Regions from separate parts of the Pseudomonas sp. nanlin1 genome, predicted to be linked through region 2. Evidence: predicted binding sites of a transcription regulator. Region 2 holds the regulator's gene; each other region holds the start of a gene.
What was found. Region 2 encodes FliA, which starts transcription of late flagellar genes. Its sites were predicted from a motif close to CTAAAGTTTNNNNNNNNNNNGCCGNTAA; they were not measured.
Positions count from the first base shown of each region.

Region 1: the regulator FliA is predicted to act here: its motif matches at 1,704-1,731, upstream of QCL65_RS18515 (methyl-accepting chemotaxis protein).
Region 3: the regulator FliA is predicted to act here: its motif matches at 1,824-1,851, upstream of QCL65_RS03640 (methyl-accepting chemotaxis protein).

Region 1 covers NZ_CP124218.1:4,035,995-4,039,271, reverse strand. The annotation lists gene QCL65_RS18520 (acid phosphatase) at 1-1,672, shown strand, start outside; gene QCL65_RS18515 (methyl-accepting chemotaxis protein) at 1,780-3,135, shown strand; gene aroA (3-phosphoshikimate 1-carboxyvinyltransferase) at 3,247-3,277, shown strand, end outside.
Region 2 covers NZ_CP124218.1:1,923,541-1,926,817, reverse strand. The annotation lists gene QCL65_RS09075 (protein phosphatase CheZ) at 1-279, opposite strand, end outside; gene cheY (chemotaxis response regulator CheY) at 299-673, opposite strand; gene fliA (RNA polymerase sigma factor FliA) at 877-1,626, opposite strand; gene fleN (flagellar synthesis regulator FleN) at 1,620-2,453, opposite strand; gene flhF (flagellar biosynthesis protein FlhF) at 2,572-3,277, opposite strand, start outside.
Region 3 covers NZ_CP124218.1:781,559-784,835, forward strand. The annotation lists gene QCL65_RS03640 (methyl-accepting chemotaxis protein) at 1-1,758, opposite strand, end outside; gene QCL65_RS03645 (methyl-accepting chemotaxis protein) at 1,876-2,739, opposite strand; partial or broken gene QCL65_RS03650 (methyl-accepting chemotaxis protein) at 2,731-3,277, opposite strand, start outside.

The sequences.
Region 1 (3,277 bases), 2.1 Mb from region 2:
GCGCGACCCCTCCGAGCCCGCTCCCGCCGACAGCAGCCGCCGACGCTTCCTCGGTGGCGTGGCAGTACTGGGCGCGGGGGCGACCTTGGGCGGCTACGCCAACGCCGCCGCGGAGCCTGGGCAAGCCAAGGCGCGCCCGCTGAGCGGCCAGGCGCTTGATCAAGCCCTGCGCGAGCACGTGAAAACAGTGGTGGTGATCTACGCCGAAAACCGTAGTTTCAATAACCTGTTCGGCAATTTTCCCGGCGTCGAGCAGCCCCTGTCGGCGGTGAGTGCCCAGGCCAGCGAGCAGCGCGACCGCAACGGTAGCCCGCTGACCACCTTGCCAGCCACCTGGGGCGGCGTGCTTCAGGTGGGGCCACAAACCCTGGATGGGGTGACCTACCCGGTGGGCACCCAGTTTCAGCAAAACCTGGCCAATGCACCCTATGCGCTTAAAGGGCCGGATGGCGAAGATTTGCCATTGGGCTTGGTCACGCGGGACCTGTGGCACGTGTTCTACCAGAACCAGATGCAGATCAACGGCGGCAAGAACGATGGTTTTGTCGCCTGGGGCGATGCCGGTGGCCTGACCATGGGGCACTACGCACAAACCCGTTATTCGTTACGCTTGTGGGACGTGGCGCGGGAGTTCGTGCTCTGTGACAACTTCTTTCAGGGGGCCTTTGGTGGGTCGTTTCTCAACCACCAATACTTGATTTCAGCCACCGCGCCCTTCTACCCGGATGCGCGCAACTCGCCTGCCAGCGCGGTGATCGCCACCCTGCAAAGCGATGACCCGCTCGATACCCGCCTCAAACCCCTGGAGGCGTCACCCGCCAGCGCCATGACTGGGCCGCCGCAGTTCGGCCCCAGTGCATTGACCCCCGACGGCTATGCGGTGAACACCCTGGCGCCACCCTATTGGCCCACCTGGCTGCGCGACCCGGACAACCCCGATTACTCCAAGCCGGGCCTGGCCAGTGTGCTGGTGCCGCAGGAGCATGAGCACATCGGCGACAAACTGTCGAAAAAAGGCGTGGATTGGGCTTGGTACGCCGGCGCCTGGCAGGTCACCCTGGAGCAATTCAAGGATTCGGCAGGGATCCCCAAAATTCCTAACTTCCAGTACCACCACCAGCCGTTCAATTATTTCAAACGCCAGGGCCCCGAGTTTCCCCAAGAGCGTCAGCGGCGTCTGCGCGACGGCGGCCTGGGGGACGAGTCCAGCACTAACCGTTTTTTCGCCGATGCCGAGGCGGGCAAGTTACCGGCCGTGACCTTCTACAAGCCCCAGGGCAACCTCAACCTGCATGCCGGGTACGCTGACGTGGCCTCCGGCGACCGCCACATCGACCGGGCGATTAAAGTACTGCGCGCCAGCCCACAGTGGTCGCAGATGGTGGTGGTGGTCACCTTCGATGAAAACGGCGGCTGGTGGGACCATGTCGCGCCGCCCAAAGGCGACCGCTGGGGCCCCGGCACACGCATCCCCGCGTTGGTGGTTTCGCCGTTCGCGCGCAAAGGGCTGGTGGATCACACGGTCTATGACACCGCATCGGTGTTGCGCTTGATTACCCGTGTCCATGGCCTGGAAAAACTCGACGGCCTGCAACAGCGCGACCAAGCCATGCTCGCCCGTGGCCAGGTGCCGATGGGGGACCTTACCGCAGCATTGGAATTTCCCGTGTAGCCATCCCTTCATCGCTTTACTCAGGGTTCGATTCATGCCTTCAGGTATCGCGCCGATAACCTCTAGGTAATCATCCGATAGATGATTCAGCCCTGAGGTGGCCCACCATGTTCGACCATAAACTCAAGAAACAGCTAGCGGCCAAGGAGGCCGAAGTTGCAATTTTCAAAGGATTGACCACTGCATTAGAGCGCTCGATGGCGGTCATCGAGTTCGAACTGGATGGCCGAATCATTCGCGCCAACGACAATTTTCTGGCCGCCATGGGCTACCGCGCCGAGCAAATCATTGGCAAGAGCCACCGCGACTTTTGCCCGCCGGCTTTGGTGGCGAGCCGTGAGTACAGCGACTTTTGGGCTTCGTTGAAGGCTGGGCAATTTGTCTCGGGGACGTTTCGTCGGATCGACGCCAAGGGTCAGAGCATCTGGTTGGAGGCTAGCTACAACCCGGTACTGGACGAACAGGGCAGGGTGCTCAAAGTGGTGAAGTACGCCCTGGACGTCACCGCCAAGGTGCGCTTGGAAAGCGAAACCGCCGCCAAGCTGACGGCGCTGGACCGCGCCATGGCCGTCATTGAATTCGATTTAAATGGCAATGTGCTCTCGGCCAATACCAATTTTCTCCAGGTCATGGGGTACGGCCTGAATGAAATCAAAGGCAAACACCATCGGCAGTTCTGCGAGCCGAGCCTGGTCAACAGCGCGGAATATGCCGACTTCTGGCGGCGTCTGAACCACGGCGAGTTCTTCGCCGGGCAATTCAAACGCTTGGGCAAGCATGGCCGGGTGGTGTGGCTGGAAGCAACCTATAACCCGGTGTACGACGCCGAGGGCAAGCTGTGCAAGGTGGTCAAGTTCGCCAGTAATATCACCGAGCGGGTGGAAAAATTCGAGGAAGACTCGCGCAGCGCCTCTCGCGCCTATCATATTTCCGCCGAGACCGAAAAAGTCGCCGAGCACGGTACCCAGGTGATTCAGGAAACCGCCAAAGAGATGCGCTCGATCGCCGAGAATATTGGCTCTTCGGCGCGTCTGATCGCGCAATTGGGCGCGCGCTCGGAGCAGATTACCGCGATCGTCAATACCATCCGTGGCATTGCCGATCAGACCAACCTGCTGGCCCTCAACGCGGCCATCGAGGCGGCACGGGCCGGTGATCAGGGCCGCGGCTTTGCCGTGGTGGCCGATGAAGTGCGGCAACTGGCGGGGCGCACCAGCGGTTCGACGGCTGAGATCGCCGAAATGATCGGCAGGATCGTCGCTGAAACCCAGGAGGCGGTCACCAGCATGAAATCCACCGAGGCCGGCGCCCATCGGGGCGTGACCCTGGCCGACCAGGCTGGCCAGGTCATCGTACAGATCCGTGATGGCGCCAGTGATGCGGTGGAGGCGGTTAGCATGTTCGCTTCCAAACTCGATGAGTCGGAGGTCATCCCTAAAACCGCCATCGGTTGGGTGGGCTGAGGCCTGTCCAACGCACGTGACGCCTCCATCGGCTCGACAGACATGGCATCATAGGCCCCCATTAGCGCCCCGGATTGCCTCGGGGCGGGTGCCGAATGAGGGAGTCGAACGTTGAGCACGCAAAAAACCGTCACGGTCACGC
Region 2 (3,277 bases):
GACCACGTACGACAGCCGCTCGGTGGCGTCAGTGATCTGCGACACCTCTTCGGCTTGAGGCATATGGGGGTCGATATGAAAGTTGACGATCGCGCTGTGCAACTCACGGGTCAGCTTACCGACTTCCTGATACAGGCCACGGTCGCGGGTCTGGTTGAGCTGATGAATAAGGTCTACTGCATCGCCGAAACGGCCTTTTTCAAGGCTGGACACGAGCTCAGTAGCGTGTCTTTTCAGGGTCGACTCGAAGTCGGCCAAAGATGAATCTTTATTGTCCATAGCGCCCCCGTGGCGGTCATCAGCTGTTGACGCGCTCGAAGATCTTGTCGATCTTCTCTTTGAGCACTTGGGCGGTGAAAGGCTTGACCACATAGCCGTTAACACCGGCCTGGGCCGCTTCGATGATCTGCTCACGCTTGGCTTCGGCGGTCACCATCAATACCGGCATGGTTTTCAGACGCTCGTCGGCACGGACCTGCTTGAGCAGTTCAATGCCGGTCATGCCAGGCATGTTCCAGTCGGTGACCAAAAAGTCGAAGTTACCGCTTTGCAACATTGGCAATGCAGTGATGCCGTCATCGGCTTCCGCCGTGTTGGTGAACCCCAGATCGCGCAAAAGGTTCTTGATGATCCGCCGCATCGTCGAGAAATCGTCAACGATGAGGATTTTCATGTTCTTGTCCAATTAGACCTCCAGCAGTCTTGAACGCACCCAGCCCCTGGGCACGCAATCAAATCGAATCCGTTTAACCAGTACAGCGACTGCCAAAGCAGGCTACTTCGTAGTGAGCCGGGCCAACACCCAGTGGTGTTTACCTGATCACCCCGGAGCGAGCCCGGTACAGATCCGCCCTCCCCCCAAACCCGCGTATTTCTCTACGATCTAGCCCGCCAGTCTTCCAACCGCCCGCGCAGACGCGCCGCGCATTGGCTGTGCAACTGGCTGACCCGTGACTCGCTGACACCCAGCACTTCACCGATTTCCTTGAGGTTCAGCTCCTGATCGTAGTACAGCGACAACACCAGCTTTTCCCGCTCGGGCAGGTTGGCAATGGCATCAGCCAGCGCCGCCTGGAAACGTTCGTCTTCCAGGTCCCGCGACGGCTCCAGCGATCCTGTAGCGCCATCCTCGTGCAGGCCTTCGTGTTCGCCGTCCTGCAACAGGTCGTCGAAACTGAATAGGCGGCTGCCCAGGGTGTCGTTCAAAATCGCGTAGTAATCATCCAGACTCAACTTGAGTTCGGCCGCAACTTCATGATCTTTAGCGTCACGGCCAGTTTTTGCTTCAATTGCCCGAATCGCGTCGCTGACCATTCGCGTGTTGCGGTGCACCGAACGCGGCGCCCAATCACCCTTGCGGACTTCATCGAGCATGGCGCCGCGGATACGGATACCTGCGTAGGTCTCGAAACTGGCGCCTTTGCTCGAGTCGTACTTGGTCGACACTTCTAGCAGGCCAATCATGCCGGCCTGGATCAAGTCCTCGACCTGCACGCTGGCGGGCAGACGTGCCAACAGGTGATAAGCAATACGCTTGACCAAGGGCGCGTAGCGCTCGATCAACTCGTATTGTTGCGATTCCCTAGAAGCCTTGCTGTACATACGGTATCCGCTAGCACTCATGATACTGGCCCCGCGCTGGTTTGCTGAACGAGCCGCTCGACGAAGAATTCGAGATGCCCCCTTGGGTTGGCAGGCAGTGGCCAAGTGTCGACTTTCTGCGCGATGGCCTTGAAGGCCAGGGCACATTTGGAGCGCGGAAACGCTTCATACACCGCGCGTTGTTTCTGTACCGCTTTGCGTACACATTCGTCGTAAGGCACCGCACCCACGTATTGCAGCGCGACATCGAGGAAACGGTCGGTCACCTTGGTCAGCTTGGCAAACAGGTTGCGCCCTTCCTGCGGGCTCTGCGCCATGTTGGCCAAGACCCGGAAACGGTTCATGCCGTAGTCCCGGTTGAGTAATTTGATCAGCGCGTAAGCATCGGTGATGGAGGTGGGCTCGTCGCACACCACCAGCAGCACTTCCTGCGCAGCGCGCACGAAGCTGACCACCGAGTCGCCAATACCGGCAGCGGTATCGATCACCAGTACGTCGAGGTTGTCACCGACGTCGCTGAAGGCCTGGATCAGCCCGGCATGCTGCGCCTGGGACAGATGCACCATGCTCTGGGTGCCTGAAGCCGCCGGGACGATGCGGATGCCACCTGGCCCCTGCAACATCACGTCGCGCAGCTCACAACGACCCTCTATGACGTCTGCCAACGTGCGCTTGGGCGTCAACCCCAAGAGCACATCGACGTTGGCCAGCCCCAGGTCGGCATCCAGCAACATGACCCTGCGGCCAAGCTCTGCCAGAGCCAGTGACAAGTTCACTGACACATTAGTCTTCCCGACGCCACCTTTGCCGCCGGTCACCGCGATCACCTGTACGGGATGCATGCTACCCATGTTCGTTCTTTACCTTGTCTAGACCGGGGCCACACGGAGGGCTGCACATTCGAACATCCGAATAAAGCGTGGCAGTCCATCGATGTAGGAAGATTGCAGTTTCTTGACGCTCATCACCTCAGCCCACCCGCTTATTCGGACTGTGGTAGAGATCAGCGAACATGTCGGCCATGGCCTCCTCGCTGGGCTCTTCCTGCATCTGCACACTGACCGCGCGACTGACCAACTGGTGGCGGCGCGGCAGGTGCAGGTCATCTGGGATACGTGGGCCATCCGTGAGATAGGCCACCGGAAGTCGATGACTGATCGCCAGGCTGAGCACTTCGCCCAGATTGGCGGTTTCGTCGAGTTTGGTCAGGATGCAACCAGCCAGACCGCAGCGCTTGTAGCTGTGGTAGGCGGCCTGGAGCACCTGCTTCTGGCTGGTGGTTGCCAATACCAGGTAATTGCGTGCGCGAATACCGCGCCCGGCCAGGCTTTCCAGTTGCATGCGCAGGGCCGGGTCGCTGGCTTGCAGGCCTGCCGTGTCGATCAATACGACGCGCTTGCGCAGCAGTGGTTCCAGGGCCTGGACCAGGGATTGGCCTGGGTCGACCTGGGTCACCGAAACATTGAGGATACGGCCGAGGGTCTTGAGCTGTTCCTGGGCACCGATACGGAAGCTGTCCATGCTCACCAGGGCAACGCTCTGGGCGCCGTACTTGAGCACATAACGCGCGGCCAATTTGGCCAGGGTGGTGGTCTTGCCCATGCCCGCGGGGCCCACCATGGCGATCACGCCGCCTTCTTCCAGGGGCTCGACCTCGGGGGTGACGATCATCCGT
Region 3 (3,277 bases), 1.1 Mb from region 2:
TTCCTCGGCAGCTGCAGCGATTTGCAGGTTCATGGCCTGAATACTCGACACCGTGCGGGTGATGTCTGACAACGACACACCGGCTTTGCGGGTCAACTCCACACTGCTGTCGGTCAAGCCACGGCTGCTGAGCATCACACTCGCCACTTCCTGGGTGCCCGCTTGCAAGCCGGCCACCAAGCCTTCGATCTCTTCGGTGGATTTCTGCGTGCGTTGGGCCAGGCCACGCACTTCGTCAGCCACCACGGCAAAGCCGCGGCCAGCTTCACCCGCGCGGGCGGCTTCGATGGCGGCGTTGAGGGCCAACAAGTTGGTTTGTTCAGCCACGGCCTTGATCACATCCATCACGCTGCCGATCTTCTGACTTTCGTTCTGCAGCACTTCCATGGCAGTGGTAGAGCGCTTCACTTCATCGGCCAAGCGTTCGATCTGAGCGATGGCCTGGTTAACCACTTTGTCACCGGCGCGGGCTTGTTCGTCGGCTGCGGTAGCGGCCACCGAAGCTTGCTCGGCGTTGCGCGCGACTTCCTGCACGGTGGCGGTCATTTCGTGCATGGCGGTGGCAACCTGGTCGGTCTCGACTTTCTGGTTGTTCACCCCGGCACTGGTCTGCTCGGTCACGGCCGACAGCTCTTCCGCTGCGCTGGCGATCTGCGTGACGCTGTCACGAATACCCCCGATCAACTCGCGCAGGGTCTGGCCCATGCGGGCGATGCCTTGTTGCAGCACGCCCAGTTCATCACGACGGGTAACGACCATTTGCTGGCTGAGGTCGCCACCGGCGATACGCTCGACCACTTCCATGGTCGCTTGCAGTGGCTTGGTGATCTGCCGGGTGATAACCCACGCGGCCAGCACGCCAAAGAGCAACGCCAGCAACGCGGCGCTGATTTGCAGCGTGCGCGCTTGGGCGCTCTCGACGTCGCGACGGTCCATCTGCAGTTTGTACAGTTCTTCGCTGAGGCGCACGATCACCGCTTGCTCATCGGTCATTTCTTGACGGGTAGCAGCAATGGCGGCGACGGACTGCTTGAAGTTGTTCACCGAGTCGCCGTAAGCCTGCAAGGCGGCGCTCAGTTGCTGAAGACGGGTGGCCTGGCCTGGCAACAGCGCAGCCATGCCGGCGATTTCGCTCTTGGCGCTGTCGAGTTGAGCGAAGGCGACCTTCTCAGTTTTATCGTTGACGTTGTTGATATAGCCACGCACTTCGAAGCGCACCAGGGTGACCAACTCGCGAGCACGGGCAGCGGTCTGATACTGGCGAAGTTCGTCGTCGCCAGCGGACTGTTCAGCCACAGCGTTGTACAACGCGGCGACGATGTCATTGGCGCTGTCGGCGGCGCTGGACATCGCCTGGCGGGCGCTGTTGGAGGTGGTGTAAGCGGCGCGCATGCGGGTCAGCGAGTCTTGGTAGAGGCCAATCTGCTTGGCCTGCTCTTGCAGGCGCTGGACGTTCTCTGGGCTCTTGAACGAGGCGAGCACTTTGGCCTGCTGCGTGCGGTAGACGTCCAGCTGGGTTTGCACGGTCTGGCCGATGGTGTCGTCACCGTTGGCCAGCATGTATTGCAGGCGGGTGATACGCAGTTTGGTCAGGCTGTTGTTCAGCCCGGAGATGTCGCTCATCCAATCGCTGCGCTTGATCAAACTGCCCAGGCTGTTCCAGCCGGTCAGGGCCAGCAATGCGGTTAATACCAGCACCAGCCCGAACCCCAGGGTAAGTTTCTTGGTGACGCTGATATTGCCAAACCAGCTGTTCATATTTGTCCCTTCATCTAAAGTAAAAATTTGCCGCGCATTGCGTATTTGCTGAGCCAGCGCCCGTAGGATCGGCTCTGGCTTGGCTTTCTTTAAATCCTGGCGTTGCCTGTCGTCGGCTCACACCTTGAAGTGGCCGACCAGGCTTTGCAGGTGGCCGCCCAAGCGGGCCAGCTCAACACTGGAGGCGGCGGTTTCATCGCTGGCCTCGGCGGTTTGTTCGGCAACATCGCGTACTTTGATAATGCTGCGGCTGATCTCTTCGGCCACGGCGCTCTGCTGTTCGGCGGCGGCAGCGATTTGCTGATTCATGCCCTGAATGCCAGAGACGGTCTTGGCGATATGGGCCAGTGAGGTGCCCGCGTCGCGCGTCAGTTGCACGCTGCTGTCGGTCAGGCCACGGCTGCTCTGCATGGCTTTAGAGACTTGCTGGCTACCGGCCTGCAAGCTGGCGACCAAGGTGGCGATTTCTGTGGTGGACTGTTGCGTACGCTGGGCCAGCCCGCGCACTTCGTCCGCCACCACGGCAAAGCCGCGGCCCGCCTCGCCCGCCCTGGCGGCCTCGATGGCAGCGTTGAGCGCCAGCAGGTTGGTCTGTTCGGCGACTGCCTTGATCACGTCCATCACGCTGCCGATCTTGTCGGTCTGGCCTTGCAGGTTGGCCATCGCCTGGGTAGAGCGGGTGACTTCACTGGACAGCAATTCGATTTGGGCAATGGCCTCGCCGACCACCTTGTCGCCCGCCTGGGCTTGCTCATCCGCCTCGGTGGCGGCGCGGGACGCCTGTTCGGCGTTCTGCGCAACTTCTTGCACCGTTGCCGACATCTCCAGCATGGCTGTGGCCACCTGATCGGTTTCGACCTTCTGGCTGTTGACCCCGGCGCTGGTTTGCTCGGTCACGGCCGACAGCTCTTCGGCCGCACTGGCGATCTGGGTGACGCTGTCGCGGATGCCGCCGATCAATTCGCGTAGGGTCTTGCCCATACGCCCCACGCCCTGCTGCAGGATGCCCAGTTCGTCACGGCGCTCCACGTGCACGGTCTGGGTCAAATCGCCTGAAGCGATGCGTGCGACCACGGCCATGGTTTGTTGCAGCGGGCGGGTGATTTGCCGGGTGATCAGCCATGCGGCGAGCACACCAAACAACAGGGCCAGCAAGGCTACGCTCACCTGCACGGTATTGGCGCGTTGGCTGTCGAGGTCACGGAACACGATTTGTTGGGCATACAGCTCATCGCTGACGCGCAGCACGTCGTTACCCTGTTGGGTCATTTGCGCGCGAGCGTTGACTACGCCGGCCATGGCGGCTTTGAAGTGCAGCACGGCCCCACGGTATTCCTGCAGCGCGGCGCGCAGTTGGGCCAGGCGTTCGCGCTCGCCGGGCAAGGCGGGCTGGGCGCGATCGACACCGCTAAGGGCTGCGTCCAACTGGTCGAGGGCCGCTTGTGCGGATTTGTCATTAGGGTTAATGGTATAGCCGCGCACTTCAAAGCGGGCGAGCTGCACCTGGTCTTTGATGGTA